DNA from 2 places in the Janibacter zhangyanbonis genome. Region 1 is predicted to be linked to the other one. Evidence: predicted binding sites of a transcription regulator. Region 1 holds the regulator's gene; the other holds the start of a gene.
The links. The regulator Rex, encoded in region 1, represses fermentation and respiration genes when NADH is low (regulators of the CRP and FNR family bind a similar motif). The targets are predictions, from matches to a motif close to CTTGTGAANNNNTTCACAAG.
Positions count from the first base shown of each region.

Region 2: the regulator Rex is predicted to act here: its motif matches at 1,341-1,360, upstream of ACQBJO_RS02690 (geranylgeranyl reductase family protein).

Region 1 is NZ_CP191481.1:2,722,821-2,737,888, forward strand. Features, by position in the region: gene ACQBJO_RS13330 (glutamyl-tRNA reductase) at 1-846, opposite strand, end outside; gene ACQBJO_RS13335 (redox-sensing transcriptional repressor Rex) at 843-1,526, opposite strand; gene ACQBJO_RS13340 (glutaredoxin family protein) at 1,662-1,910, opposite strand; gene ACQBJO_RS13345 (1-acyl-sn-glycerol-3-phosphate acyltransferase) at 1,919-3,451, opposite strand; gene ACQBJO_RS13350 (NAD-dependent epimerase/dehydratase family protein) at 3,451-4,500, opposite strand; gene ACQBJO_RS13355 (30S ribosomal protein bS22) at 4,675-4,773, opposite strand; gene ACQBJO_RS13360 (helix-turn-helix domain-containing protein) at 4,924-5,121, opposite strand; gene ACQBJO_RS13365 (acetoin utilization protein AcuC) at 5,286-6,476, opposite strand; gene ACQBJO_RS13370 (potassium channel family protein) at 6,538-7,206, shown strand; gene ACQBJO_RS13375 (GNAT family N-acetyltransferase) at 7,288-7,806, opposite strand; gene ACQBJO_RS13380 (GNAT family N-acetyltransferase) at 7,923-8,396, opposite strand; gene proC (pyrroline-5-carboxylate reductase) at 8,396-9,187, opposite strand; gene ACQBJO_RS13390 (hypothetical protein) at 9,214-10,158, opposite strand; gene ACQBJO_RS13395 (diacylglycerol/lipid kinase family protein) at 10,155-11,075, opposite strand; gene ACQBJO_RS13400 (ABC transporter permease) at 11,100-11,834, opposite strand; partial or broken gene ACQBJO_RS13405 (ABC transporter ATP-binding protein) at 11,834-12,594, opposite strand; gene ACQBJO_RS13410 (sugar phosphate isomerase/epimerase family protein) at 12,594-13,427, opposite strand; gene ACQBJO_RS13415 (Ppx/GppA family phosphatase) at 13,501-14,427, opposite strand; gene ACQBJO_RS13420 (hypothetical protein) at 14,491-15,068, shown strand, end outside.
Region 2 is NZ_CP191481.1:540,477-555,544, forward strand. Features, by position in the region: gene ACQBJO_RS02680 (isochorismate synthase) at 1-501, opposite strand, end outside; gene ACQBJO_RS02685 (demethylmenaquinone methyltransferase) at 543-1,235, shown strand; gene ACQBJO_RS02690 (geranylgeranyl reductase family protein) at 1,378-2,688, shown strand; gene ACQBJO_RS02695 (NADH-quinone oxidoreductase subunit A) at 2,770-3,132, shown strand; gene ACQBJO_RS02700 (NuoB/complex I 20 kDa subunit family protein) at 3,154-3,741, shown strand; gene ACQBJO_RS02705 (NADH-quinone oxidoreductase subunit C) at 3,738-4,553, shown strand; gene ACQBJO_RS02710 (NADH-quinone oxidoreductase subunit D) at 4,553-5,905, shown strand; gene nuoE (NADH-quinone oxidoreductase subunit NuoE) at 5,905-6,762, shown strand; gene nuoF (NADH-quinone oxidoreductase subunit NuoF) at 6,759-8,078, shown strand; gene ACQBJO_RS02725 (NADH-quinone oxidoreductase subunit G) at 8,075-10,444, shown strand; gene nuoH (NADH-quinone oxidoreductase subunit NuoH) at 10,441-11,844, shown strand; gene nuoI (NADH-quinone oxidoreductase subunit NuoI) at 11,837-12,436, shown strand; gene ACQBJO_RS02740 (NADH-quinone oxidoreductase subunit J) at 12,433-13,200, shown strand; gene nuoK (NADH-quinone oxidoreductase subunit NuoK) at 13,197-13,496, shown strand; gene nuoL (NADH-quinone oxidoreductase subunit L) at 13,506-15,068, shown strand, end outside.

The sequences.
Region 1 (15,068 bases):
CGGGAGCGCGAGGTCGATGTAGGCCTGGCGGCGACCGCCACGCGAGACCTGGGCGTCGGCGACCTCGGCGAGCGAGATCGCCAGGCCGGTCGAGCCGGTGCACGAGATGACGATGTCGGCGTCCGCGAGCGCCTCGGCGAGCTCGTCGAGCGGCCGGGCGGTGCCCTCGAGCCGCTCGGCGAGGGCGAGACCGCGCTCGTGGGTGCGGTTGACGACGGTGAGGCGCTCGACGCCGCGGCGCACGCTGCTCGTCGCCGCGAGGGCGCTCATCGCGCCGGCGCCGACGACGAGGACGTGGGCCTGCGCGAGCGGGCCGACGTGCTGCTCGGCGGCATCGAGACCGACGCCGACGAGCGACCGGGAGACCTCGTCGATGCCCGTCTCGGAGTGCACCTGCTTGCCGGTGCGCAGGGCCTGCTGGACGAGCGAGTTGATGCTCGGGCCCACGTGACCGCCCGCCTGGCCGCGGGCGAGCGCGTCCCGCAGCTGGCCGAGGATCTGCGACTCACCGACGGCCATCGAGTCGAGACCCGCGGCGACGTTGAAGACGTGGGCGACGGCGGCATCCCCGTAGTGCAGGTCGAGGTGCTCCTTGAGGTCGTCGTGCGTGATGCCCGTCGAGGTCGTCATGGCGTCGGTGAGGTCGGCGACCGCGCCGTGGAACCCGCTGACCTCGGCATAGATCTCGGTGCGGTTGCACGTCGCGACGACGAGGTGCTCCGAGATGTCGGGGCTGGCCTCGGCGGCGGAGAGGATCCGGTCGAGGCTCACCTCGTCGAGCGCGGCCTTCTCCAGCACGGAGATGGGCGCACGTCGGTGGTTGAGCCCGAAGGCGAGCAGACTCATCGGCCGGCCGCCTCCTCGATGAGCTCGTCCGCGACGCCCACGCGCTGCTGCTCGTGGAAGGCGAGGATCTGCAGCTCGGTGGACAGGTCGACCTTGCGCATGTGCACCCCTTCGGGAACCTGGATGGCCGTCGCGGCGAAGTTGAGGATGGAGCTGACCCCGGCGTCGACGAGCAGGTCGGCGACCGCCTGGGCCGAGGAGGCCGGCGTCGCGATGACCCCGATGCACGCCTCGCCCGGGGTGACGAGCGCAGACAGCGCCGCCATCGGCTGGATGACGAGGTCGTCGAGGCTCTCGCCGACGATCTGCTCGTCGCGGTCGAGCAGGGCCACGACCTTGAAGCCCTTCGTCGCGAAGCCACCGTAGGAGGCGAGAGCGCGCCCGAGGTTGCCCATGCCGACGATGACGACGGGCCAGTCGTGGGTCAGGCCGAGGGCCCGCGAGATCTGGTAGGTCAGGTGGGCGACGTCGTAGCCGACGCCCCGCACGCCGTAGGAGCCGAGGTGGCTGAGGTCCTTGCGCAGCTTGGCGGAGGAGACCCCGGCGCTGTGCGCGAGCTCCTCGGACGAGACCGACTGGACGTCCTGGGCGGTCAGCTGACCCAGCGCCCGAAGGTATCCGGGAAGTCGCGCGACCGTTGCGTCGGGAATCTCCCGCTTGGCGGCCTGATCGACGGACACGGCTGGGCTCGACTCCTCTCGCGGTCGTGGGGCGAGCGGCGCCGAACGACCGAACGGCCCCGACATTACGCTCTTGTGAACAAATGCACAAAGTCGTCGCGGTCCGTGGACGGACCGCCGGCGACCACCCCCGGATCAGCGCTGCAGGGCCGCGCGCAGCCGCCCTTCGTCTACTCGCCAGTAGTCGTGCTGGCGGCCGTCGACGAAGGTCACCGGCACCTCCTCGGTGTAGCGCGCGAGCTGCGGGTCGGCATCGATGTCGACCTCGGCGAAGCTGTCGCCGGTCTCGGCGACGACGCGCGCGATGACCGCGCGGGCCTCGTCGCACAGGTGGCAGCCCACGCGGCCGACCATGACGACGCGGGCATCGGGCAGTGCGGGCACCGGACCTCCTAGAAGAAGACGGAGCGGCGGGTGACGAGCACCGAGTAGAGCGTCTGCTGGATCGTCTCGCGCACCTGGTCGGTGAGCTCGAAGACGAGCATCGGGTCCTCGGCCGCCGCCGGGCCGAGCGATGCCGCGTCGACCGGCTCGCCGAACTCGATGATCCACTTGCTCGGCAGCGGGATCAGACCCAGCGGGCCGAGCAGCGGGAAGAAGGGTGTGATCGGCGCATAGGGGGCGCCGAGCAGACGGGCCACCGTCTTCATGTTGCCGATCATCGGGTAGACCTCCTCGGCCCCGACGACGGAGCACGGGATGATCGGCACCTCGGAGCGGATCGCCGCGGAGACGAAGCCACCCCGACCGAAGCGCTGCAGCTTGTAGCGCTCGCGGAAGGGCTTGCCGACACCCTTGAAGCCCTCGGGCCACACACCGACGAGCTCGCCGCCGCGCAGCAGCCGCTCCGCGTCGGCATTGGACGCCAGGGTCGCACCCGTCTTGCGGGCGACGTCACCGACGACCGGCAGCTGGAAGACGAGGTCGGCTCCGAGCATGCGCAGGAAGCGCTGCTGCGGGTGGGCGTCGTGGATCGCCAGCTGGGTGATGACCGAGTCGATCGCGACGGTGCCCGAGTGGTTGGACACGAGCAGGGCACCGCTGTCGGCCGGGATGTTCTCGATGCCCCGGACCTCGACGCGGAACCACTTGTCCTTGAGCAGCCGCAGCACCGGGAAGACGGTGTGCGTCGTGAAGTCGCGGTCGAAGCCGAAGTCGTCGACGGCGTAGTCGCCCTTGACCCGGCGCTGGAGGAAGTGGAGCGTCTCCGCGAAGCGCCGCTCCCAGTCCTCCCCCGCCGCCGCGCCGGCGGCCTGGCCGAGCGTGCGCGAGGTCATCTGACCGGCGGACAGGAGCACGGACAGCAGCTCCGCGAGCCCCGGCACGAGAGCCTGCCCGCTCTCCGGGGTGCCCGGGGTCGACGTCGGCTGGACCGGCTGCACCGCGGGCGCCACGGGTCGACGACCCGACGTCGCGGTGCGAGAGCCGCGCGAGCCGGCAGTCGACGAGGCGGTGCGGGTCGCGGCCGTGCGGGTCGAGGTGCTCCGCCGGGCCGGCGGACGACGTCGCGACGTCGTCGGCGTGGCCGCCGGAGGCGCGCCGTCGGGGCCGGGCACGACGGTCAGGCGCGGCGTGCGCGGCGTCGACGACTTCTTCGGCCGGGAGGTCGCGGAGCGCGAGGAGGTGACGGACTCCCCCTTCGCGCTGGTGGTCGTGGGGACCTGGGCGGAGGGTCCGGTGAGCAGCGGGGTCGTGCGCCGGCGAGCGCGCTCGCCGCCGGCCCGGTCCGCCGCCGCGGCCACGGCGCTGGCCTTCTTGGCCGCAGGCTTCTTCGTGGCGGTCTTCTTCGCAGCGGTGGACTTCTTGGCCGGCGTCGTCTTCTTCGCGGCCGACGTCTTCGCCGGAGTGGCCTTCTTCGTGGCCGTCGACGTCTTCGCCGCGGTGCTCTTCTTCTTCGCGCCGGGGGCGGGGGTGCTGTCGGCCATCACTTCTCACTCTCGGGGGCGGACACGGAGCGCATCGCGGCCTCGGCGGCCTTGACCGCCGACCAGCCGGGCTGCGCGAAGGGGAGGCGGTCCAGGACCCGACCCTTGGTCGCCCGCGCGAAGTCCTCGTAGGCGGCGCGCGTCGTGTAGGCGGGCTCGAAGCCCAGGTCCTCACGCATGCGGGTCGTGTCGAGACCACGACCGAAGGTGAGGAAGTCGAGCTGGTCGGAGCCGATGTCGACGAGGCCGAACTTGCGGGCCACGTCGGTCAGGGCACCGGTCGTCGCCTTGGGCACGAGGACGAAGGGGCGGCCGGCGAGGTTGGCCGCCTGGCTGGCGGTGATGATCCCCTCGCCGGCGACGTTGACCGAGCCGATGCCGGGGATCGTCACGGCCCGGGCGATCGCGTCGACGCAGTCGTCCTCGTGGACGAACTGCAGCCGCGCGTCGTAGCCGAGCGGGATCGGGATGACCGGCAGGCTGAAGTGGTCGGTGAAGGCGGTGCGGATGCGGGGGCCGATGACATTGGCGAAGCGCAGCGTCGTGATCTCGATGTCGGGTCGCCGGCGCGAGAGGCCGCGCACGTAGCCCTCGACCTCGACGCTGTCGCGGGCCCAGCCCGAGCGCGGCATCTGCTTCGCCGACATGTCCTCGGTGAACATCGCAGGGTCGCGCGGGCTCGACCCGTAGACGCCCGCGGTGGACTTCACGACGAGCTTGGTCACCGACTCGGCGCGCTGGCAGGCGGCCAGCAGCTGCATCGTGCCGATGACGTTGACCTCCTTCTGCGTCGCGCGCCCGCCGCCGGCACGTGGCGTGGCGATGACGCCCATGTGCACGACGGTGTCGACGTCGTTGCCGGAGATGATCCGGCTGATGAGGGGGCTGCGGATGTCGGCCCGCATGAACTCGGCCCGGCCGATCCCGTGACGCGGCGGGACGACGTCGACGCCGATGATCCGGCCGATCGACTCGTCACGGCTGAGACGGCGGGCGAAGGCTCCGCCGAGGTGGCGGGAGACTCCTGCGACGAGCACGGTCTCGGGCACCGGGGACACCTTCCTGTGGGCACCGGCCACAGTGGACGTGGCCTGGTCGGCAGCCTAGTCACGCCTGCCGGTCTGCGGCGGCTCGTCCGGGGAGACGGCCATCACGGGACGAGCGTCACGGCACGACGAAGGGGGCCGGACCGGATCGTGCCGGTCGGGCCCCCTTCGTACGGGTCACTTCTTGTTGCGGCGCTGGTGGCGCGTCTTGCGCAGCAGCTTGCGGTGCTTCTTCTTCGCCATCCGCTTGCGTCGCTTCTTGATGACAGAACCCATGCGATGTCCTTCGCTGTCGTGGTCGATGTGGTCGGTGGTGGCTCGAGCGATGCCGATCCTGCACGGGCAGGCCCCACCGAGCTACGAGTCAGACGACAGAGTCTATCCGCTCCCGCGGGCGTCTCGTGCCGCGGGGCGCTGCGACGACGATCAGGCGGTCTCGATGAACGAGGTCTCGAGGTAGGTGTGCACCGCATCCTCCGGGACGCGGAAGCTGCGACCGACCCGCACGGCCGGAAGGTCACCGTTGTGGACCATGCGGTAGACGGTCATCTTCGACACCCGCATGATCGACGCGACCTCCGCCACGGTGAGGAAGCGCACCTCACCCAGTCGATCGTTCGACATGATCACCTCGATCTCCGCGGAGTCGCACAGCCGACCCCTGTCGGCTGGACGTCTACGAGCCCCGCAGGTGACCACCATAGGGGCAGATGTGACAACTGTGAAGACGAAGGGGGGATTTCCCCACTCACGTCCACCCGACACGCCGTGATGGGGCGAAGAATCCGCTAGTCGTACCAGACGTCGAGCCCGTGCAGCGGGAAGATCGCCTCCCGGGCGGCCATGATCGCCCGGTCGACGCCGCTGTGCGGGTTGTAGCCCATCGCCCACGGCTGCACCCAGATCGGCAGCTCGCTGTCGGGCAGGTCGCCCATGGTCTCCGGCCCCGGCTGCCCCGAGACGAGGTCGACGTGCTCGCGCCAGGCGGCCGGGATCTCGGTCGCCGCCGGGATCGGCCGGTGCGCGGCGATCGCCGTGAGGTGGGTCCACGTGCGCGGGACGGCGCCGCACACGTCGTAGCCCCCGCCACCGAAGGCCACCCAGCGCCCGTCGCACACCTCGTGGGAGAGCCGGTGGAGGTTGACCGCGGCTTGGCGCTGCGCGTCGACGGTCAGGGCCATGTGGGCCAGCGGGTCCTCGCGGTGGGTGTCGCACCCGTGCTGGGTGAGCAGCACCTGCGGCTCGAAGGCCCGCACGACCGGCATGGCGACGGACGTGATCGCCCGCAGCCAGGGCCCGTCGGTGACGCCCGGCGGGAGGGCGACGTTGACCGCGGTGCCCTCGGCCCCGGGGCCACCGGTCTCGGCGGGCCAGCCCGTGCCGGGGAAGAGCGTGCGGCCCGACTCGTGGACCGAGACGGTGAGCACCCTCGGGTCGTCGTAGAAGATCGACTGCACTCCGTCGCCGTGGTGCACGTCGACGTCGACGTAGGCCACCCGCTCGACGCCGTGGTCGAGCAGCCAGCGGATCGCGGCCGCGATGTCGTTGTAGATGCAGAAGCCGGCGGCACGGTCACGCATCGCATGGTGCATGCCGCCGGTGAAGTTGACCCCGTGCTCGGCCTCGCCGGTCCAGACCCGCCGGGCGACCTCGACCGACCCGGCGACCAGCCGTGCGCTCGCCTCGTGGATCCCGGCGAAGGCGGGGACGTCGTCCGTCCCGATGCCCCAGGTGCCGTCGGCGGTGGTGGGGTCGGCGGAGATCGCCCTGACCGCCTCGACGTAGGCACGGTCGTGGACCCCTGCGAGCACCTCGTCGGCGGCCACGTCGGCGTCGACGACGTCGACGTCGTCGAAGACACCGAGCTCGCGGCACAGTCGCGCGGTCAGATCCAGGCGCACGGGGGCCATGGGGTGACCGGGCCCGAAGTCGTACTTCATGAAGTCCTCGCCCCAGATGGCGCACGCCTGAGAGCTCATGCACGGGACGCTACCCCGGCTAGGGTCTGTCACGACCCACCATCCGAGGATCGGAGACACCGTGACGCGCATGCGCCTGCACAACGAGGACGTCCTCGTCATCGGCCTCGGCCGCTTCGGCGGGGCGGTGGCCACCGAGCTGCACCGCCTGGGCAACCGCGTCACCGCACTCGAGCTCGACCCCCGGCTCGCCGAGAGCTATCTGGGCCGCGTCGGCCGCATCGTCCAGGGCGACGCGACGTCGGTGACGACGATCGAGGAGATCAAGCCGCACACCTTCTCCGCGAGCGTCCTGGCCATCGGCTCGTCGATCGAGGCGAGCGTCCTCGCCGCGGTCAACCTCATCGACGGGGAGTCGCCGAAGGTCTGGGCCAAGGCGGTCAGCCCGGAGCACGCCCGCATCCTCAACCGGATCGGCGTGCACCACGTCCTCTCCCCCGAGATCGAGTCCGGCAAGCGCCTGGCCCACCTCATCGGCAGCCGCCTCATGGACTACATCGAGTTCGACGACGGCTTCGCGATCGTCAAGATGACGCCGCCGCAGGAGGCCGTGGGCTTCACCCTCGAGCAGTCGTCGATCCGCAGCAAGTACGGCGTGACGGTCGTCGGCGTGAAGTCACCCGGCCAGGACTTCACCTATGCCCGCCCGGAGACCAAGGTGCGCAGCGGCGACCTCATCATCGTCAGCGGCCCGACCGCGCTCATCGAGCGGATGGCGGCCCGGCCCTAGCTCCGCTCCCCCCGGGCACGACGGCGCCCCTGCTCCCTTCGGACGAAGGGGGCAGGGGCGCCGGTGCGTCGTGGAGTGCGCTCAGGCGCGGTCCTCGCCGAGGGCCATGACGAGAGCGATCTCCTCCTCGGCCTCGCCGTCCACGCCGGCGACCCGCATCGGGCGGCGGTCGTCGGTGGGGCGGAAGCCGAAGCTCGAGGCGAAGGCGACGGCGCGGCCGTTGTCCGAGCCGACCCAGTAGTAGAGGTGGCGCAGGCCCTGGTCGGCGGCGATGCGGGCACCCTGGCGCACGAGATTGGCGGCGACGCTGCGGCCGCGCCACTGGGGGTTGACCCAGAGGCCGAAGAGCTGGCCGGCGGTCTCGCCCTTGTCCTCGCTCACGGAGCCGATGCTGACGACGCCGACCTGCTCGCCCTCGGTCTCGGCGACGAGGCGGACGCTGCGTTCCATGCGGGCGCGCCAGAATTCCTCGGGCTCGGCGGCCTCGGTGTCGTGGTCGGCGACGAAGGCCTCGGGAGATTCCTGCAGCGCTTCCAGCCGAAGGGTGCGGTAGGTCTCCCACTCGTCCTCGGTCAGTGCGCGCACGGTGATCTCACTCATGGCGTGAGTCTCTCATCTCGGGCCGCGGAATGCTCCCCCGGGTCATGGAGAATTCACCTCCTCCGGTGTGCCACGGGCCAGTTCGCGCCGCGAGGCGTCAACCGCGAGCGGGCGGATCAGGACAGGGCCCGGCTCATCCGGTCGCACCGCGGAGCGTCTCCGCTGGCTCCGTCGAAGGCGAACCCGGACCGCTCGTAGAAGGCGAGTGCTCGCGGGTTGTCGAGCATGACGTGCAGCCGCACCTCCGCCGCTCCCCCGGCTGCTGCCTCGGTCACGGCAGCGTCGACGAGGGCATCGGCGATCCCCCGGCCGCGCGCGTGGCCGGCGACCCACATGGCGACGATCTCGGGGACGTCGGCGGGGTCGAGCCGCAGGAGCGTCGCGGCGCCGAGCGGCAGCCCGTCGCCGCTCTCGGCAAGGAAGATCGCCTGCCCGAAGAGCGAGCACCACCTCTCCTCGTCGTAGGCGACCTCCCGGGCGAAGCTGCTGCCGTAGGCCGCCGGCTCGTCGAGGAGCATCGCCAGTCGCACGGCGCGGTAGAGCTGCCAGTCCTCGCCGGTGAGGCGACGGACCGACCAGTCGGCTGCCATCAGCCCGCCCGGTCGGCGCAGGCCGCGACGGCGTCGGCGAGCGCGTGCCGCACCCCGTGGGCCTCGAGGCGGGCGAGCGCCGCGGCGGTCGAGCCCCCCGGCGAGGTGACCTGGGCGCGCAGCAGCGCGGCCTCCTCGCCGGTCTCGACGAGCATCGCGCCCGCCCCGCGGGCCGCCTGCCCGGCGAGGGCGAGGGCGTCGGCGCGCGTGAGTCCCTGCGCGACGCCGGCGTCGACCATCGCCTCGACGACGAGGTAGAAGTAGGCCGGCGCCGACCCGGACAGGGCCGTGGCCGCGCCCTGCTGCGCCTCGGGGAGGACGAGGGTGCCGCCGGTCGGCGCCAGCACGTCGCGCACGAGCTGCAGCTGCTCGTCGCTGACGTCGGCGGCAGGGCTGAGCACGGTCATCCCCTGGCCGACGCGGGCCGGGGTGTTGGGCATGCCCCGGACAGCGGCGGCCCCGTCCGGCAGGGCTGCGGCGAGGTCGGCGAGGGAGACGCCGAGTGCGAGGGAGACGACGACCGAGCCGGGGCGAAGGGAGTCGCGCACCTGCGCGAGCAGGTCCGCCACGGCATAGGGCTTGACGACGACGAGGTGGACGTCGGCGCGGGCCGCGGCCGCCGTCGCGTCGACGACCTCGACCGCGGGCCGGTCGGCGTAGTGCTCGCGCATCTCGGCGGCGCGCTCGGGGGTGCGCGCGACGGCGAGGACCTCCCCTTCGCCGTGTGCGGTGAGGCCGTCGAGGATGGCGCCACCCATCGCTCCGACTCCGTAGATCGCGGTGGTGGTCATCCGTGCTCCTGTCGTCATGGGTGTGGTCAGGACCGACCGGTGAGCGTCTCGGCGAGACGGCGCAGCCCCGAGGGACGCCGGGCCAGGTCGTGCAGGTGCTCGAGCCACATCGGGCCGTAGGGCACGAGGATGCGCACCCGGTGGCCGGCGTCGGCGGTGCGCAGCTGCAGCTGCGGGTCGGCGCCGAGGAAGAACTGGTACTCCAGCCCCTCGGGGCCCCGACCGGACTGGTCCGCGAGCCCGTCGGCGAGGTCGAGCAGCACCGGCTCGTGGGTGGCGACGACCGTGTGGACGCCGCTGCCGAGCAGGGTCGCCAGGCAGCGCGCGAAGGCGAGGTCCACCTCGTGCGGGTCCTGCCAGCTGCTGACCTGCGGCTCCCCGGTGCCACCGCGCACGAGGCGCACCCGTGCGCCGGTGGCGGCGAGCATCGCGGCGTCGGCCTCGGAGCGGTGACGGCGCGCGACGAGCGAGGTCGTCAGGCGCGGGTGCTCCAGGCGCACCCGCTGGACGAGGTCGAGCAGGGCGTCCATCGCGTGGTCGGGGCCGGAGCGCAGGGTCACGTCGACACGGTGGTCGTCACCGGCCGTGCAGATCCGGCGCAGGGCCTGCTCGGCGCGTGCGGCGTCCTGCCCCAGGCCGAGGTGCTCGGGCGCGAGATAGAGCTCGGAGTGGTAGTCACCGCCGGCGGTGACGGGGGCGATGCGCTCGATGGCCGTCGTCGCCTCGGTGACCGTCGCCTCGACACCCGCGGCGTCGGTCGCGGCCGGAAGGAGCGGGTGGAGGGCCGCCAGGCGGTTGGTACGGCGCAGCCAGGCCGCCGTGGCGACGGCGTCGTCGACGCCCTCGCCGGCGACGAACCGCTCCCGGGCGGCCTGGACCAGCCGCGATCGCTCGGTGCGCTGACGGGCCCCCGGGGCGACGAGCGCGTCGAGCAGGCGCGTGCGCAGGTGGTCGGGGTTGAGGGCACTCACGTGGTCTCCTCCGGGGTGTGCAGGCGGTAGGCCTCGGGCACGACCCGCCAGGTCCGCTCCCTGGCCGGGTCGAGCTCCTCGCCGTCGGCGTTGGCGGCGAAGCGGTGGTTGACCCCGCGGACGCTGACGGTCTTGGCCCGGCGGGTGACGACGTCGTCGAGCTCGGTGTGCGTCCCGCGGCTGAGGTGCAGGGCGTAGCGCAGCCGACGCATCGGGGCGACGGCGAAGGAGACGACGACCTCGGCGCGGCCGTCGCCCGGCTCGGCGTCGGGGGCGATCGTCGAGCCACCACCGACGCTCGTGCCGATCGTCGCCGCGACCTGCAGCACGCGCCGGCTGGCGTCGGCGATGACCTCGTCGTCGGCGATCACCTCGAGGTGACGTCCCTGCTGCCCGACGCCGGCCGAGATGCCGCCGATGGCATAGCCGAGGATCCCCAGGTGCACCTTGCCCAGGCGCTCCTTCCACGGGGCGGCGATGCGACCGGCCTCCTCGCCCACGCCGATGTGCACGGCATTGGCCACGAGGTTGTCGTCGTCGTCGATGAGGACGTCCACCGGGCGCACCGGGCTGGCCAGGACGATGCGAGCCGCCTCGGCGGGGTCCTTGGGCAGGCCCGTCGCACGAGCGAAGTCGTTGCCCGTCCCCATGGGGAGCAGGCCGACGGTCGGCGGGTCCTCGCCGAGGTCTCCGGTGCGGCACAGTGCGGTGACGAAGGCGTGCAGCGACCCGTCTCCCCCGGCGACGACGACCTCGCGGCCGTCGCGCGCGGCGATCGCCTCGGTGAGGTCGTCGATCGACTCGGTCTCGACGACCTCGACGTCGCCGCCCTCGCGCAGCACGGCCAGCGCGGCCTCCTGGGCCTCCCGGTCGGAGCTGCCCGCAGAGGCATTGGCGATGAAGAGCAGTCGTCTCACGACCGTCAGCCTACGGTCCTGCGCTCACCCGGTCCGGCGGCGCAGGGTGAGGCTCCCGAGGGCGAGGGCCACGACGATCCAGCCGGCGATGACGAGCAGCGGGGTGACGAGGTCGCCGCCCGGGTCGGGCTGCCGCGCGACCGAGGTCGCCGCGTCGACGACGTAGGACAGCGGCAGGACGTCGGAGACGAGCTCGAGCGCGCGCGGCAGCCGGTCGCGCGGCACGAGCAGCCCGCAGAGGAGGAACTGCGGCAGCACCGTGGCCGGCATGAGCTGGACGGCCTGGAACTCGGTGGCCGCGAAGGCCGACGCGAGCAGTCCGAGCGAGGTCCCGAGGACCCCGCTCGCGACGACGACGAGCACGAGCCAGGCCGACGTCGCGGCGGTGTCGAGCCCGAGGAGCCACACCGAGACGGCCGTGACGACCGCCCCCTGGACGACGGCGAGCAGGCCGAAGGCGAGCGCGTAGCCGAGGACGAGGTCGGCCTTGCCCAGGGGCGTGGTGAGCAGCCGTTCGAGGGTGCCGCTCGTGCGCTCGCGCAGCGTGGCGACGCTCGTCACGACGAACATGACGACGAAGGGGAAGACCGTGAGCAGCACCGGCCCGACCCGCTCGAAGAGCACTCCGTCGGCGTAGATCCACGCGAGCAGGCACATGAGGACGACCGGCACGACGAGCAGGAGACCGAGCGTGCGGTGGTCGCGGGTGAGCTGCCGCAGCACCCGGGCGACGGTGACGAGGGTCAGTCGCGGGCTCATGCCGCCACCTCGTCCACGAGCGCGAGGAAGGCGCCCTCCGCGTCGGCGGCGCCGGTGCGCTCGAGGAGCCCGGCCGGGGTGTCGTCGGCGAGGACCTCCCCTTCGCGCAGCAGGACGAGCCGGTCACACCGGGAGGCCTCGTCCATGACGTGGCTGGAGACGAGAAGGGTCACGCCGTCGTCGGCGAGCCCGCGGAAGAGGTCCCACAGGTCGCGCCGCAGGACGGGGTCGAGCCCGACGGTCGGCTCGTCGAGCACGAGCAGCTCGGGAGAGCCGACGAGGGCCGCTGCGAGGCTGACCCGGCTGCGCTGCCCACCCGAGAGGGCATCGGTGCGCGCGTCGACGTGGCTCGTCAGGTCGACTCGGGCGATCGCCTCCCGCGCCGCGCTGCGCGGGTCCCGCACGCCGACGAGCCGGGCGAGGTGGGAGACGTTCTCCCCCACCGTGAGGTCGCCGTAGACGCTCGGCGCCTGGGTGACGTAGCCGACCCGGTGCCGCAGCTCGGGGTGCCCGGCCGGCCGGCCGAGGACCTCGACCCGGCCCCCATCGACCCGCTGCACCCGACGACCGCACGCATGACGGTGGACTTGCCCCCGCCGCTCGGCCCGAGGAGGCCGACGATCTCTCCCTTCGGCACACGGAGGGAGAGATCGGGGATGACGCGGCGACCACCGCGGGTCACCTGCAGCCCGTCGATCTGGATCGCGTGCGCGCCGACGAAGGGAGCCCGCTCGCCGCCCCGACGACCGCGGGCCGACATCACGACGCCGACTCGGCGTGGGCGGGGCTCGGCTCGTCCGCGAGCTGCCCGAGGTGCCGTCGGGCGAAGTCGAGCGACTCGCGCAGGTCGGCCTCGCGCTCGTGGGGCTTCTTGCGGGTGCCGACCTCGAGGACGACGGCGCCGTCGAAGCCGCTCGTCGTCAGGTGCTGCAGCACCTCGGCGCAGGGCTGGGTGCCGCGGCCCGGGACGAGGTGGTCGTCCTTGAGCGTCGTGAGCATGCCGTCGGCGAGGTGGATGTGGGAGAGGCGCCCACCGAGGTCGAGGACCATCTGCATCGCGTCGCTGCGCGCTGTCGCGGTGTGCGACAGGTCGATCGTCACGTGGTCGTAGGGCTGCGGCACGGGGTCCCAGTGCGGCAGGTAGGCCTGCACCTGCCGGCCGCGGGCGGCCCACGGGAACATGTTCTCCACCGCGAGGGTGATGCCGGAGGCGTGCTCGCGCTCGGCGACGCCCTCGGCGAAGCCGCGGGCGTACTCCTTCTGCCAGCGGAAGGGCGGGTGGAGCACGACCGTCGGCGCACCGACCTCCTGCGCGAGCTCGATCGACCCGTCGACCTTGCCCCACGGGTCGGCGCTGAGGACGCGCTGCGTGAGCAGCAGGGTCGGCGCGTGGATCGAGAGGATGTCGAGCCCGTGGTGGTCGGCGAGCGCCCTCAGCGCACCGGCGCTCTGCGAGATCGGGTCGGCCCAGACCATGACCTCGACGCCGTCGTAGCCCAGGTCCGCCGCCATCTCGAAGGCCGCGGCGGCGCCCTCCGGGTAGACCGAGGCGGTGGACAGGCCCACCGGGATGTGCGGGTGACGTGAAGCCATGCGTCGAGCGTAGACCCGGGGCGAGGCGCTGGCGGGTGGCTCGCGAGCTCGCACCTCGACCAGCGGGGTCGGGTCAGCTCATCAGGTCGAGGTAGCGCAGCAGCACTCCCTCGCGCAGCGCCCAGGGGCAGATCGTCAGCTCCGGCACGCCGAGCAGGTCCATCGCGGCCTCGGCGACGATGCCGCCGGCGAGCAGCTGGTGGGCGCGCGAGGCGGAGACGCCCGGCAGCCCGACGCGCTCGTGCGCGGTCATCGTCGAGATCCGGGCAATCGTCGCGGTGACGTCCTCCAGGCGCAGCCGCCGGTCGACGTAGGGCCCGTCGGCGCTCGGCGCGGCGCCCGCGATGCGGGCCAGGGAGCGCATCGTCTTGCTCGTGCCGAGGACGGTGTCGGGCGAGCTCGCCTTGGCGTAGGGCCGGATCTCCTTGGCCAGGGTGGCGCGGACCGCGCGGCGGGCGGCCTTGATCTCCTGCGCCGAAGGGGGGTCGCCCGCCAGCAGGTCACGGGTGACCCGCCCGGCACCCAGGAGGAGCGACTTGGCGATGTCGGGGTCCTCGTCGTCGCCGAGGGTCAGCTCGAGCGAGCCGCCGCCGATGTCGATGACGAGCAGGCGCCCGGCGGACCAGCCGGCCCAGCGGCGGGCTGCGAGGAAGGTCAGGCGCGCCTCGTCCTCACCGCTGAGCACCCGCAGGTCGACGCCCGTGTCGCCACGAACCCGGGCGAGCACTTCGTCGCCGTTGGGCGCCTCGCGCACCGCGCTCGTGGCGAAGGGGAGGATCTCCTCGACCCCGTGGTCCTCGGCGACCTCGAGGCACTCGGCGACGAAGCGCGAGAGGTCGGCCGCGCCCGTGGCGTCGATGCGGCCGGCGTCGTCGACGTGCTCGGACAGCCGCAGCAGGATCTTGTGGGAGGTCGCAGGGATCGGCGCCGCACCGTGGTGGGCGTCGACGATGAGCAGATGGACGGTGTTGGAACCGACGTCGATGACACCCAGGCGCACGGGGGCAACAGTAGACGCAGATCCACCGGCGACCAGAAGCGGACGGGGCATAGGGTGGCGCGCGTGAGCGACGACCACCCCGTGCACCCAGGCGAGACCGACCTGCAGACCGCACGCACCTGGGTCGAGTTCGACGACCCGGCCGACGAGGGCCAGCGCTTCCGCTGCGACCTGACCTGGCTCACCTCGTCGTGGACCTGCGTCTTCGGCTCCGGCTGCCACGGCATCGACGCCGACCAGCCCGACTTCGGCTGCTGCGTCCTCGGAGCGCACTTCACCGACAAGGACGACGTCGCCCGGGTCAAGGCGGTCGTCGACGAGCTCGGCGAGGACGAGTGGGAGCTGCACCCCGGCACAACCCGCACGTCGGCGTGGACGGAGAAGGAGGACGGCGACCTCAAGACGAAGGTCGTCGACGGCGCCTGCATCTTCTTGAACCGCCCGGGCTTCCCCGCCGGCGCCGGCTGCTCGCTGCACCAGCACGCCATGCTCACCGGGGTCGAGCCGCACACGGTCAAGCCGGACGTGTGCTGGCAGCTGCCGATCCGCCGCACCTATCGCACCGTCGAGCTGCCCGACGGGAGCAGCCATCTCGAGGTGAGCATCGGCGAGTACGACCGCCGCGGCTGGGGCCCGGGCGG
Region 2 (15,068 bases), 1.3 Mb from region 1:
GGCGAAGTCCACGGCGCCGGGGGTGCGCGGCTCGGGCTGGCGCTCGAGCGGCTGGTCGGCCGCGGGGACCGTCGCATCGGTCGTGATCGTCGTGACCCACGCGAGGGAGCCGCGCCGGCCGACGACGACCTCGGGCACGACGAGGACCGACTCGGTCTGCGAGCGCCGCGAGTAGGCCATCGAGCCGAAGGCGATCGGCCCGGTGCCCGGCTCGTCGACGTCGTCGCGCACGATCGCCTCGGCCGTGACCTGCCGCCACCACTCCTGCGCCCGGTCGAAGCGGTCGGGGCCGCTCGCCCGGAAGGTCGCGACCCGGCCCCAGCCGACGAAGCCCTCGCCCTTGCGCACCCAGGAGACGACGTCGCCCGCGTCGTCCGGCTCCGGCAGGAGGGAGAGGAGGTCCGCGACCCTGGCCGTGGGGACGGCGACGGTGCGGACGACGAGCGCGGGGTGGGGGACGCCGGTGGGGGTGGGGGCGTCGGCAGGGGAAGGCGATGACATGTCGGGCATCAGCCTACGGCGGCGGGTGCGAGGATGAGGACATGAGCCGCGCCACCCTGCAGAAGGACCCCAAGGACGTCGCCGCGATGTTCGACGAGACCGCCGCGAAGTACGACCTGATGAACGACGTGATGTCGCTGGGTCAGACGCGGCTGTGGCGGCGGGCGGTCGTGGAGGCCATCGACCCGCAGCCGGGGGAGCGCATCCTCGACATCGCCGCCGGCCCCGGCTCCTCGAGCCTGCCGCTGCGCCGCGCCGGCGCGCAGGTCGCCTCGGCCGACTTCTCCCTCGGCATGCTGCGCCAGGGGCTCGTGCAGAGCCCCGAGCTCGACTTCACCGCTGCCGACGCGACCCGGCTCCCCTTCGCCGACGCCTCCTTCGACGTCGTGACGATGTCCTTCGGCTTCCGCAACGTCGTCGAGCCCGAGGTCGCCCTGGGCGAGTTCCTCCGGGTGACCCGGCCCGGCGGGCGGTTGCTCATCTGCGAGTTCAGCCAGCCGGTCAACCGGGCCTTCCGCACGATCTACTCCGAGTACCTCATGGCGGCCTTCCCGCCGGTGGCCCGGCGGCTGAGCTCCAACCCCGACTCATACGTCTACCTCGCGGAGTCGATCCAGAGCTGGCCGGCGCAGGAGCAGCTCGCGCAGATGATCACCGGCACCGGCTGGGGCGGCGTCGAGTGGCGCAACCTGACGGGCGGGATCGTGGCTTTGCATCGGGCGAGCAAGGCCTGAGGCGCGCCGTCTCGAGGCTCCTTCGTCGCACCTCGACGACCGGTGGTGGTTGGTTAGGTCTACCTGTGTGACCGCCGAAGTTCCTGCCGGGTAGTGTCACACGCGATCGTGAATTGCTTCACAAGCAGCTGAGGAACCTTTCGTGACCAGTGCACTGCCTGCGGCCGACGGAGACCGCAGTGTCGACGTCATCGTCGTCGGAGCCGGCCCGGGTGGCAGCGCCACCGCCGCGTGGCTGGCGAAGGCCGGCAAGGACGTCGTCCTGCTGGAGAAGTCCCGCTTCCCCCGCGACAAGATCTGCGGTGACGGGCTCACCCCGCGCGCGGTGCGCCAGCTGATCAACCTCGGCGTCCCCCTGTCGGAGACCGACGGGTGGGCGCACAACAAGGGTCTGCGGATCATCGGCGGCGGCATGCGGCTTCAGCTCGACTGGCCCGACGTGACCTCCTTCCCCGGCTACGGCATGGTCCGGGCCCGCGCGGACCTCGACGAGGTCCTGGCCCGCCACGCCGCCTCCTGCGGCGCCGAGCTGCTCGAGGGGCGCAACGTCTCCGAGCCGATCCGTGACGAGTCCGGTCGGATCGTCGGCGTCGTGGCCAAGGTCGTCGACGAGCGCGGCCGGGCCACGGGCGAGACCGAGACCTATCGCGCCCCCGTCGTCGTCGCCGCGGACGGCGTCTCCTCGCGCCTGTCGGTGAAGATGGGCCGCGAGAAGCGCGAGGACCGGCCGATGGCCGTCGCCGTGCGCGCCTACTACGAGACGCCCCGCCACGACGACGAGTACCTCGAGAGCCACCTCGAGCTGTGGTCGACGACGCCCGAAGGGGGGCGCATCCTCATGCCGGGCTACGGCTGGCTCTTCGGGCTGGGGGACGGGCGCTCCAACATCGGGCTGGGTGTCCTCAACACCTCCGAGGCCTTCGGTCGCACCGACTACAAGGACGTCATGCGTCGCTGGGTCGAGACGATGCCGCCGGAGTGGGGCATCAACGAGGGCACGATCACCGGCGAGATCACCGCGGCCGCGCTGCCGATGGCCTTCAACCGCCAGCCGCTCTACGCCGACGGCCTCATGCTCGTCGGCGACGCGGGTGGCATGGTCAACCCCTTCAACGGCGAGGGCATCGACTACGCCCTCGAGGCCGGTCACGCCGCCGCCGAGGTCATCGTGCAGGCCCTCGCCCGGCCGACCGCCGCGGACCGGGAGCGGGTGCTCCAGTCCTACGTCGCCCGGATGAAGGACATGCACGGCGGCTACTTCCGGCTCGGCGCGCAGTTCGCCAAGCTCATCGGCAAGCCCGAGATCATGCGGCTGGCGACGAAGTACGGCCTGCCCCGGCAGACGCTGATGAAGTTCATGCTCAAGCTCATGGCCAACCTCCCGGAGGAGAAGGGTGGGGGTCTCGACGACCGCCTCGTCCAGCTGATGACCCGGGTGGCCCCCGATGCGTGAGGCGGTGTCGGGTGTGTCCGGCGTCACCCCTAGGATCGGGCGTGGACTGGATCACATGACGGAAGAAAGGCGGGAGCAGTGATGAACCCGTACATCCCGCTGCTCATCCTCTTCGCCATCGGTCTCGGCTTCGCGCTCGTGTCCGTGGGCACGAGCCTGGTCGTGGGCCCGGCGCGCTACAACGCCGCCAAGGCGCAGGCCTACGAGTGCGGCATCCAGCCGACGCCGCAGGCCGCCGAGGGCGGCCGCTTCCCGGTCAAGTACTACCTGACCGCGATGCTGTTCATCATCTTCGACATCGAGGCGCTCTTCCTCTACCCCTTCGCCGTCGCCTTCGACGAGCTCGGGGCCTTCACCCTCGCTGCCGTGGTGCTGTTCCTGTTCAACGCGTTCTTCATCGCGGATGCCTATGTGTGGCGCCGCGGTGGGTTCGAGTGGGACTGACGAGGACGAGGAGACGGATCAATGGGGATCGAAGAGAAGCTGCCGTCGGGCATCGCCCTCACGACGGTCGAGGCGCTGGCCGGCTACATGCGCAAGGCGTCCATCTGGCCGGCGACCTTCGGGCTGGCCTGCTGCGCCATCGAGATGATGGCCGTCGGCACGCCGCACTACGACCTGGCCCGCTTCGGCATGGAGCGCTTCGCCGCGACCCCGCGCCAGGCTGACCTGATGATCGTCGCCGGCCGGGTGAGCAACAAGATGGCCCCCGTCGTGCGTCAGGTCTACGACCAGATGGCCAACCCCAAGTGGGTCATCTCGATGGGCGTGTGCGCCAGCTCCGGCGGCATGTTCAACAACTACGCGATCGTCCAGGGCGTCGACCACATCATCCCCGTCGACATCTACCTGCCCGGCTGCCCGCCCCGCCCGGAGATGCTGCTCAACGCGATCATCGAGCTGCACCAGCAGATCCAGAGCACGCCCCTGGGTGTCAACCGCGTCGCCGCCGCCCGGGCCGCGGAGCAGGCTGCCCTCGGCGCCACCCCGACGGAGCTGCAGCCCCCGACGCACGACCACGAGGGCCTGCTCGGAAGGAACCTCCTGGCATGAGCGAGATCGACAAGCCCGCCGAGGGCGTCCACCCGGACGGCGTCGGCCTGAGCGGCACCGCCAACAAGGGCTTCCCCTCGACCCAGGGTCTGACCGGCGGCAACCAGCCGGTCGAGTACAGCAATGTCGAAGGGGAGGGCGCCGGCGAGGTCGACCCGGCGCACGCCCCCGTCGTGCGCGCCGAGCGTCGCGGCATGTTCGGCGCCCGCAACGGCCAGGACACCTCCGGCTACGGCGGGCTCAAGACGACCGTCGCCTTCCCCGGCGCGAGCGAGCGCCCCTACGGCGGCTGGTTCGACGAGGTCGTCGACCGGCTCGCCGACGCCACCGGGGGCGACCTGCTCGAGCAGGTCGTCGTCCACCGCGGCGAGCTGACCCTGCACGTCGCCCGCGAGGACCTGCCGGTCGTCATGCGCGCCCTGCGCGACCGGCCGGACCTGCGCTTCGAGATGTGCATGTCGGTCTCCGGCGTGCACTTCCCGCAGGAGAGCGGGCGCGAGCTGCACGTCGCCTACCACCTGCTCTCGATCACCCACGGTGGTCGGCGGCTGCGCGTCGAGGTCACCGCCCCCGACGCCGACCCGCACATCCCGAGCATCGTCGAGACCTATCCCGCGGCCGACTGGCACGAGCGCGAGACGTGGGACATGTTCGGCGTCGTCTTCGACGGGCACCCCGCGCTCACCCGCATCCTCATGCCCGACGACTGGGCCGGGCACCCGCAGCGCAAGGACTACCCGCTGGGCGGCATCCCGGTGGAGTACAAGGGCGGCACCGTCCCGCCGCCCGACGAGCGGAGGTCGTACAACTGATGGCTACGCACACGCAGGGTGGCCGGGTCCACGCGACCCCGGGCGCCGACGACCTCGCCGAGGGCCGCATCGTCAACGTCCAGGGCGGTGACTGGGACCAGGAGATGGGCGAGCTCGGGATGAACCCCGAGGAGCGCATCGTCCTCAACATGGGTCCGCAGCACCCCTCGACGCACGGCGTCCTGCGCCTCATCCTCGAGCTCGACGGCGAGACGGTCACCGAGGCCCGCGCCGGCATCGGCTACCTCCACACGGGCATCGAGAAGAACATGGAGTTCCGCACGTGGACGCAGGGGGTGACCTTCTGCACGCGCATGGACTACCTGACGCCGATGTTCCAGGAGGCCGCCTACTGCCTCGCGGTCGAGAAGGTCCTCGGCATCACCGACGACATCCCCGAGCGGGCCAGCGTGATCCGGGTGCTCATGATGGAGCTGACCCGCATCTCGAGCCACCTCATCTGCCTCGGCACGGGTGGCATGGAGATGGGCGCGACGACGATCATGACGATCAGCTTCCGCGAGCGCGAGCGGATCCTGTCGGTCATCGAGAACATCACCGGCCTGCGGATGAACAACGCCTACATCCGCCCCGGCGGCGTCGCCCAAGACCTGCCGCACGGCGCGATCGACAAGATCCGGGAGATGGTGCCGCAGGTGCGCAAGGGCATCGGCGAGCTCGAGCAGCTCCTCCTCGAGAACCCCATCCTCAAGGGCCGCACCAAGCGCGTCGGCGAGCTCTCGCTCACCGGCTGCACCGCCCTGGGCATCACCGGCCCGGTGCTGCGCTCGACCGGTCTGCCGCACGACCTGCGCAAGCTCACGCCCTACTGCGGCTACGAGAAGTACGACTTCGACGTCATCACCCGCACGGGCGCCGACGCCTACGACCGGCTCGCGATCCGCCTGGCGGAGATGCGCGAGAGCCTCAAGATCGTCGAGCAGGTGACCGACGAGCTGCAGCGCAACCCCGGCCAGGTCATGGTCGCCGACAAGCGCGTCGCGTGGCCCTCGCAGCTCGCCGTGGGCGGCGACGGCATGGGCAACAGCCTCGACCACATCCGCGAGATCATGGGCACCTCGATGGAGGCCCTGATCCACCACTTCAAGCTCGTGACCGAGGGCTTCCGGGTTCCGCCCGGCCAGGCCTACGTCGCCGTCGAGTCGCCGAAGGGCGAGCTGGGCTGCCACGTCGTGTCCGACGGCGGCACCCGCCCCTACCGGGCCCACTTCCGGGACCCGAGCTTCAACAACCTGCAGGCCGTCGCGGCCATGTGCGAAGGGGGCAACCTCGCCGACGTCATCGTCGCGGTCGCCTCCATCGACCCGGTGATGGGAGGAGTGGACCGCTGATGTCGTCCAACTTCGGAGAGCAGACCGCCTCGGGGCACCTGCACGTGCCGTCGGAGAGCAAGGAGCCCTACCCGGCGGAGGTCCTCGAGCAGCTGTCGGCCGAGGCCGAGCAGGTCGTGGCCCGCTACCCGCAGCCGCGCTCGGCGCTGCTGCCGCTGCTGCACCTCGTGCAGAGCGTCGACGGCTACGTCACCGGTCGCGGCATCGACTTCTGCGCGAGCACGCTCGGCCTGACGACGGCCGAGGTCTCGGGCGTCGCGACCTTCTACACCCAGTACAAGCGCCACCCCAACGGCGACTACACCGTCGGCGTGTGCACCAACACCCTGTGCGCGGTCATGGGCGGCGACCAGATCTGGGAGACCGTCAGCGAGCACCTGGGCATCGGTCACGACGAGACGACCGAGGACGGCACGATCACCCTCGAGCGCATCGAGTGCAATGCCGCGTGCGACTACGCCCCGGTCGTCATGACCAACTGGGAGTTCTTCGACAACCAGACCCCGGAGTCGACGGTCCGGCTCGTCGACGACCTGCGCGCCGGCACGCCGGTGCGGCCGACCCGAGGACCCGACCGCCTGTGCACCTTCAAGCAGGTCTCGCGCGTGCTCGCCGGCTTCCCCGACGGGCTCGCCGACGAGGGCATCGGGGCGGGGGAGGCCTCCCTTCGCGGTGTGGAGCTGGCCCGACGCGAGGGCTGGACGGCACCGGGCGAAGGGGGCGACGCCGACGCGGCGACGTCCACGACCGCAGCGTCGACCGAGGGCATGGCCACCGGCGAGCAGACCTCGGTCGACACCCCGGCGAATGCGCCCGACGAGCGCCCGACGAGCGAGGGCACGGAGGCTGACAAGTGACGACGCTGACCCCGATCCTCACGAAGTTCTGGGACCACCCGCAGTCGTGGACCCTCACGACCTACGAGGACAACGACGGCTACGCCGCCCTTCGTCAGGCGCTGCAGAGCGACCCGGCGGATCTCGTCCAGGCGGCCAAGGACTCCGGCCTGCGCGGCCGTGGCGGCGCCGGCTTCCCGACCGGCATGAAGTGGGGCTTCCTGCCCCCGCCCGACGGCGGGCCCCGCTATCTCGTCGTCAACGCCGACGAGTCCGAGCCGGGCACGTGCAAGGACATCCCGCTGCTCATGGCGGCGCCGCACTTCCTCGTCGAGGGGGTGGCGATCACCTCCTTCGCCATCGGCTGCAACCACGCCTTCATCTACCTGCGCGGTGAGGTCGTCCACGTCTACCGCCGCCTCATGCGCGCGGTCGAGGAGGCCTACGCGGCCGGCTACCTCGGCAAGGACATCCTCGGGACCGGCTTCGACCTCGACGTCACGGTGCACGCGGGCGCCGGCGCCTACATCTGCGGCGAGGAGACGGCCCTGCTTGACTCCCTCGAGGGCCGTCGCGGCCAGCCGCGGCTCAAGCCGCCCTTCCCGGCCGTCGCCGGCCTCTACGCGCGACCGACGGTCGTCAACAACGTCGAGTCCATCGCCTCGGTGCCGGTCATCATCCGCAAGGGCGCCGAGTGGTTCTCCGACATGGGCACGGAGAAGTCGCAGGGCTTCGGCATCTTCTCGCTCTCGGGCCACGTCAAGCGGCCGGGGCAGTACGAGGCACCGCTCGGCATCACGCTGCGCGAGCTCATCGACATGGCCGGTGGCATGCGCGACCCCAACCACCCGCTGAAGTTCTGGACGCCGGGTGGTTCGTCGACGCCGATCTTCACCCAGGAGCACCTCGACGTGCCGCTCGACTTCGAGTCGGTCGCGGCCCACGGCTCGATGCTCGGCACCCGCGCGCTGCAGATCTTCGACGACACCGTCTCGGTCGTGCGCTGCGTCAGCCGCTGGACCGACTTCTACAAGCACGAGTCGTGCGGCAAGTGCACCCCGTGCCGCGAGGGCACGTGGTGGCTCGCCCAGATCCTCGAGCGCCTCGAGCACGGTCACGGCACGCCCGAAGACATCGACAAGCTCGTCGACATCTGCGACAACATCCTCGGCCGCTCCTTCTGCGCCCTCGGTGACGGTGCGACCAGCCCGATCACGTCGGCGGTCAAGCACTTCCGGGAGGAGTTCGAGGCCGGGTGCCACACCCCGGCGAGCGAGCTCTTCCCGCCCGCCGCCTCGACGCTCTTCCATCACGAGACCGCACAGGTGACCGCATGACCGTCGCAGACACCACCGACCAGCAGGCACCCCCGGAGCTGATCAACCTCAGCATCGACGGCGTCGCCGTCGCCGTGCCCAAGGACACCCTCGTCATCCGGGCGGCCGAGGAGGCCGGGATCGAGATCCCGCGCTTCTGCGACCACCCGCTCCTCGAGCCCGTCGGCGCCTGCCGCCAGTGCCTCGTCGAGGTCGCCACGCCCGACCGCGAGGGCAACGTCAAGCCGATGCCCAAGCCGCAGGCCAGCTGCACCATGACGGTGAGCGAGGGCATGCAGGTGCGCACCCAGCACACCTCGCCGGTCGCCGACAAGGCGCAGCAGGGCGTCATGGAGCTGCTGCTCATCAACCATCCGCTCGACTGCCCGGTGTGCGACAAGGGCGGCGAGTGCCCGCTGCAGAACCAGGCGATGAGCAACGGCCGGGCCACCTCGCGCTTCGACGACGTCAAGCGCACCTATCCCAAGCCGATCAACATCTCCTCGCAGGTGCTCCTCGACCGCGAGCGCTGCGTCCTGTGCGCCCGGTGCACCCGGTTTTCCGACCAGGTCGCCGGCGACCCCTTCATCGCGCTCGTCGAGCGCGGGGCGCTGCAGCAGGTCGGCATCTACGAGGAGCAGCCCTTCGAGAGCTACTTCTCCGGCAACACCGTCCAGATCTGCCCGGTCGGCGCGCTCACCGGTGCCGCCTACCGCTTCCGCTCCCGGCCCTTCGACCTCGTCTCGAGCCCCGACGTCTGCGAGCACTGCGCCGACGGTTGCTCCCTTCGCACCGACCACCGCCGGGGCAGCGTGCTGCGCCGCATGGCCGGCAACGACCCCCAGGTCAACGAGGAGTGGAACTGCGACAAGGGCCGCTGGGCCTTCGTCTCCGCCGACCTCGGTGACCGCTTCGAGCTGCCGATGGTGCGCGACGCCGAGGGCGAGCTGCGGGTCGCCTCGTGGCAGGAGGCCCTGGCCGTCGCGGCCGACGGGCTGCGCGCCGCACAGGGTCACGGGGTGCTCGTCGGCGGCCGGGTGAGCGTCGAGGACGCCCACGCCTACGCCACCTTCGCCCGCTCGGTGCTGCGCACCGAGCACGTCGACCACCGCGCCCGGCCGCACTCGGTCGAGGAGCGCGACTTCCTGCTGCGGCACGTCGCGGGGACGACGCCGGAGACCGGCGTGACCTTCGAGGAGGTCGGCCGGGCCAGCTCGGTCCTACTCGTCGGGCTGGAGCCCGAGGAGGAGAGCCCGATCCTCTTCCTGCGGCTGCGCAAGGCGCACCGCAAGGCGGGCACGAGCGTCTTCGCCGTCGCCCCGCTGGCGACCCGCGGCCTCGACAAGCTCGGCGGCACGCTCATCCCGTCGGCGCCCGGCACTGAGACCGAGGTGCTCACGGCGCTCACGGGCGAGATCGGGCCCGGCTCCGAGGGCGACCCGCTGACCGCGGCCCACGCCGCGCTGCGCGGCGAGCGGCCGGTCGTGCTCGTCGGCGAGCGCCTGGCCACCGTGCCCGGTGCCCTCACCGCGGCTGCCCGCCTGGCGGAGGAGACCGGGGCCCGCCTGGCCTGGGTCCCGCGACGGGCGGGGGAACGCGGCGCGATCGACGCCGGCTGCCTGCCCGGCGAGGGCGGTCTCGACACCGCCGGCATCGTCGCCGCGGCCGCTTCCGGCTCGGTCGGCGGCCTCGTCGTCGGTGGCGTCGACGCCGACGACCTCGGGGTCGCAGGTGCCCGTGAGGCCTTCGAGCGCGCCTTCGTCGTCTCCCTCGAGATCCGGCCCAGCAGCGTCACCGAGCACGCCGACGTCGTGCTGCCGGTCGCCCCGCACGCCGAGCGCGAGGGCGCCTTCGTCAACTGGGAGGGTCGCGTGCGGCCCTTCGAGGCGGCGCTGTCGACCACCGCGCTGCCCGACCACCGGGTGCTGCACATGCTCGCCGACGAGATGGGCGAGTTCCTCGGCACGCGCACGACCGCCGAGGCGCGCCGCGCGCTCGAGGTCACCGCCGCGCCCCGCGCGACCGGCGAGACCCCGCAGGTGCCGCAGGCGGACCCGGCGCAGCCCGGTGAGGGCGAGCTCGTCCTCGCCACCTGGCGCCTGCTGCTCGACAAGGGCAGCCTGCAGGACGGCGAGGCCTTCCTCGCCGGCACGGCCCAGGCGCCGCGAGCGCTCGTGTCGCCGGCGACGGCGCAGTCCTTCGGCCTCGTCGAGGGTGACCTCGTCACGGTGAGCGCCGAGGACCTGCGGGTCACCGTCCCCGTCGTCATCCGCGACATGGTCGACCACGTCGTGTGGTTGCCGACCCACTCGGAGAGCTGCGACCTGCGCAGCCTCTCCGGCCGAGCCGGAGCGATCGTCTCCGTGACGAAGGGGGGTGCGGCATGACGGGCATGACCCTCCTCGCCGCCGCAGCCGACAAGCCGGTCCCGGCGGACTTCAGCGACACCCCGCTGTGGCTCTCGCTCGTCAAGGCGCTGCTGCTCTTCGTCTACCTGCTCGTGTCGGTGCTGCTCGTCATCTGGTTCGAGCGCCGCGTCATCGGTCGCATGCAGCAGCGGCCCGGCCCCAACCGCAACGGCCCCTTCGGCCTGCTGCAGACCCTTGCCGACGGCATGAAGTCGATGTTCAAGGAGGACGTGCGTCCCAAGGCCGCCGACGCCCTGATCTTCACCATCGCGCCGGTGATCTTCGCGTCGATGGCCTTCGTCGGCTTCTCGATCATGCCGCTCGGCGGGATGGTCTGGATGTTCGGTCACCACACCCCGCTGCAGCTGACCGACCTGCCGGTCGCCGCGCTGCTCGTCCTCGCCGTCGCCGGCGTCGCGGCCTACGGCATCGTCCTCGGCGGCTGGTCCGCCGGCTCGACCTACCCGCTGCTCGGTGGCCTGCGGGCGACCGCCCAGCTGATCTCCTACGAGATCGCCATGGGCCTGGCCCTCGTCGCCGTCTTCATGTACGCGGGCTCGATGAGCACGAGCGAGATCGTCGCCGCCCAGAGCGACCTCTGGTACATCGTCCCGGCGTGCGTCTCCTTCGTCATCTACGTCATCACGATGGTCGGCGAGACCAACCGTCTGCCCTTCGACCTCGCCGAGGGTGAGGGCGAGATCGTCGGTGGTTACTTCACCGAGTACTCCGGCATGCGCTTCGCGATGTTCTTCCTCGGCGAGTACATCAACATGTTCACCGTCTCGGCCCTGGCGACGACGCTCTTCCTCGGTGGCTGGCAGGCGCCTCCCGGCATCGCCGCGATCGGCGACGGCATGCTCAACACCGGCTGGTGGGGCCTGCTGTGGTTCACCGTCAAGCTCTGGCTCTTCATGTTCTTCTTCGTCTGGCTGCGCGGCACCCTGCCCCGCACCCGCTACGACCAGTTCATGCGCTTCGGCTGGAAGTTCCTCATCCCCGTCACCGTCGCGTGGGTCATCGCCGTGGCCTTCATCCGTGGCGCCGACGCCGGCTTCTTCGGCGACGGCACGGTCGGGCTGCTCGGCCGCGAGTTCCCGATCTCCTCGCTGATCATCGTCGGCGTCCTGGGCGTCCTCGTCCTCGGCTCCACGTGGATCTGGGAGACGAAGGTCGACCAGCGCGCCCGCGAGGAGGAGGCCGCCGCCGAGGTGCCCGAGGAGGTCGACCCCTGGGCCGAGGGCTACCCCGTGCCGCCGCTGCCCGGCCAGCGCCTCGTCGAGGCGCCCCGTGGTGGGACGGCCATCGACACCCGGCCGGCACCCCCTTCGACCGAGACCAGCACCCCGTCCACCTCCGAGGAGGAGCACCGTGGCTGACGACACCGCCAAGGGAGGGTTCTTCGCAGACCTCTTCGCCCCCGTGGCCGGCTTCGGCGTGACCTTCGCGACGATGTTCCGCAAGGTCGCGACCCAGGAGTACCCCGAGGTCAAGTGGCCCACCCAGCCGCGCTTCCACGGCCGCCACCAGCTCAACCGTCACCCCGACGGTCTCGAGAAGTGCGTCGGCTGCGAGCTGTGCGCCTGGGCCTGCCCGGCCGACGCGATCCTCGTCGAGGGCCGCGGCAACGACGACGATCGGGGGCTGCGTTTCAGCCCCGGCGAGCGCTACGGGCACATCTACCAGATCAACTACCTGCGCTGTATCTTCTGCGGGCTGTGCATCGAGGCCTGCCCGACCCGGGCGCTGACGATGACCAACGAGTACGAGCTCGCCGACAACAACCGCGCCGACCTGATCTTCACCAAGGAGCAGCTCCTCGCGCCGCTCCAGGAGGGGATGCTCCCCGCGCCCCACCCGATGGTCGAGGGCATGGAGGAGCGCGACTACTACCAGGGCAAGGTCGCCACGGCCACGCCCGAGCAGCGCGAGTGGGTCGAGCAGCACGCGAGCTCGGAGGAGGGCCGATGACCGGCACCGGTGAGGCCGTCGTCTTCTGGGTCCTCAGCCTCGTCGCCGTCCCCGGCGCGCTCGCCCTGCTCTTCGCCCGCAAGGCGGTGCACGCGGCCATCGGCATGGTGACGACGATGATCGTCCTGGGCGTCTTCTACCTCCTGCAGGAGGCTCCCTTCCTCGGCGTCGTGCACATCTTCGTGTACACGGGCGCGGTGATGATGCTCTTCCTCTTCGTCGTCATGCTCGTCGGCGTCGACCACTCGTCCTCGCTCGTCGAGACGATCAAGGGCCAGCGTCTGCTCACCGTGCTCGTCTCGGTCGCCGGCCTGCTGCTGCTCTTCTCCGCCATCGGCCGGGTCGTCTACGAGGGCAACCCGACGCTCGCTGAGGTCAACGCCGACCCCGGCAACGTCGAGGCCATCGCCTACCTCGTCTTCGGTCGCTACGTGTGGCTCTTCGAGGTCACCGCCGGTCTGCTCACCGTCTCCGCGCTCGGCGCCATGGTCTTCGCGCACCGCGAGCGGATCATCGCCAAGCCGACCCAGCGTGAGTGGATGGAGCGCCGCTTCCGCGAGGGCAAGCACCTCTCCGGTCTTCCGGTCCCGGGCGTCTACGCGCGGCACAACGCCGTCGACACCCCGGCCCTGCTGCCCGACGGCAGCATCTCCGAGCTCTCGCTCAACCGCGTGCTCGTCGCCCGTGACCAGGTGACGACCCCGACGCGCTACCGCCAGCTCGAGGACACCGAGACCACCACCGAGGGAGGTGAGCAGCAGTGAGCCCGATGAACTACATCTACCTCGCGACGATCCTCTTCGTGATCGGTGGCGCGACCGTCCTGCTGCGACGCAACGCGATCATCGTCTTCATGGGTGTCGAGCTCATGCTCAACGCCGCCTCGCTCGCCTTCGTCACCTTCGCCCGTATGCACGGGTCGGTCGAGGGGCAGGTCATCGCCATGTTCGTCATGGTCGTGGCCGCCGCCGAGGTCGTCGTCGGACTGGCCATCATCATGGCCGTCTTCCGTGCCCGCCGCTCGGCCTCGGTCGACGACGCCAACCTGCTGAAGCTGTAAGGAGCCACCTTGCTCACCGACATCGCCTGGCTCCTCGTGGCCCTGCCCCTCCTCGGGGCGGCGCTGCTGCTCCTCGGCGGCCGCCTCACGGACTCCTTCGGGCCGCTGCTCGCGACCGCCCTGTCCTGGGGCTCCTTCCTCGTCGGCGCCGCCATCTTCGTCTCGATGCTCGGCACCTCCGCGGAGGAGCGCTCCGGCACCGTGCAGCTGTGGGACTGGGTCCCCGCCGGCAGCATCGACGTCACCGCCGGGCTGCTCGTCGACCCGCTCTCGGTCGCCTTCGTCCTGCTCATCACCTTCGTCGGGTCGCTCATCCACGTGTACTCGCTCGGTTACATGGAGCACGACCCCGACAAGCGGCGCTTCTTCGCCTACCTCAACCTCTTCGTCGCGTCGATGCTCCTGCTCGTCCTCGCCGACTCCTACCTGCTGCTCTTCGTTGGCTGGGAGGGCGTGGGTCTGGCCTCGTGGCTGCTCATCGGCTTCTGGAACCACAACCCCGCCTACGCCACGGCGGCCAACAAGGCCTTCATCGCCAACCGCATCGGCGACGTCGGCCTGATCCTCGCGATGACGCTCATGCTCGCGACCTTCGGCACCGTCGACTTCGCAGCGGTCGACGCCGCGGTCGGCGGCGCGGGGGAGGGCGTGCTCACCGCGATCGGCCTGCTGCTCCTGCTCGGCGCCTGCGGCAAGTCGGCGCAGTTCCCCCTGCAGTCCTGGCTGGGCGACGCGATGGCGGGCCCGACCCCGGTCTCGGCCCTCATCCACGCCGCGACGATGGTGACCGCCGGTGTCTACCTCGTCGTGCGCAGCCACCACATCTTCGACGCGGCGCCGAATGCCCAGCTCGCGGTCGTGGTCGTGGGTGCGATCACCCTCGTCTACGGGGCGATCGTCGGCTGCGCCAAGGACGACATGAAGAAGGCGCTCGCCGCCTCGACGATGAGCCAGATCGGCTACATGATGCTCGCCGCCGGTCTCGGCCCGGTCGGCTACGCCTTCGCGATCTTCCACCTCGTGACGCACGGCTTCTTCAAGGCCGGCATGTTCCTCGGTGCCGGCTCGGTCATGCACGGCATGGGCGACCAGGTCGACATGCGCCGCTTCGGCGGGCTGTCGACGGTCATGAAGATCACCTGGGTGACCTTCGGCCTGGGCTGGCTCGCGATCCTCGGGGTTCCCCCCTTCGCCGGCTTCTGGAGCAAGGACAAGATCATCGAGGCCGCCTTCGTCGGCGAGGGCTGGCGGCCGTGGGTCTTCGGACTCGTCGCGCTGCTCGGCGCCGGCATCACGGCCTTCTACATGTCGCGCCTGTTCTTCATGACCTTCCACGGCAAGCGGCGCTGGACCGACGACGTCCACCCGCACGAGTCGCCCCTGACGATGACGATCCCGATGATGGTCCTCGCGGTCGGCTCGGCCCTGCTGGGTCTCGTCCTCGCGACCGTCGCCCCGATCACGACCTGGCTCGAGCCGGTCCTCGGCCACGTCGAGCACCACGAGCCGGTGCTGCCGGTGCCGGTCCTCATGGCGGGCACGCTGCTCGTCGTGGCCGTCGGCGCCGTCTGG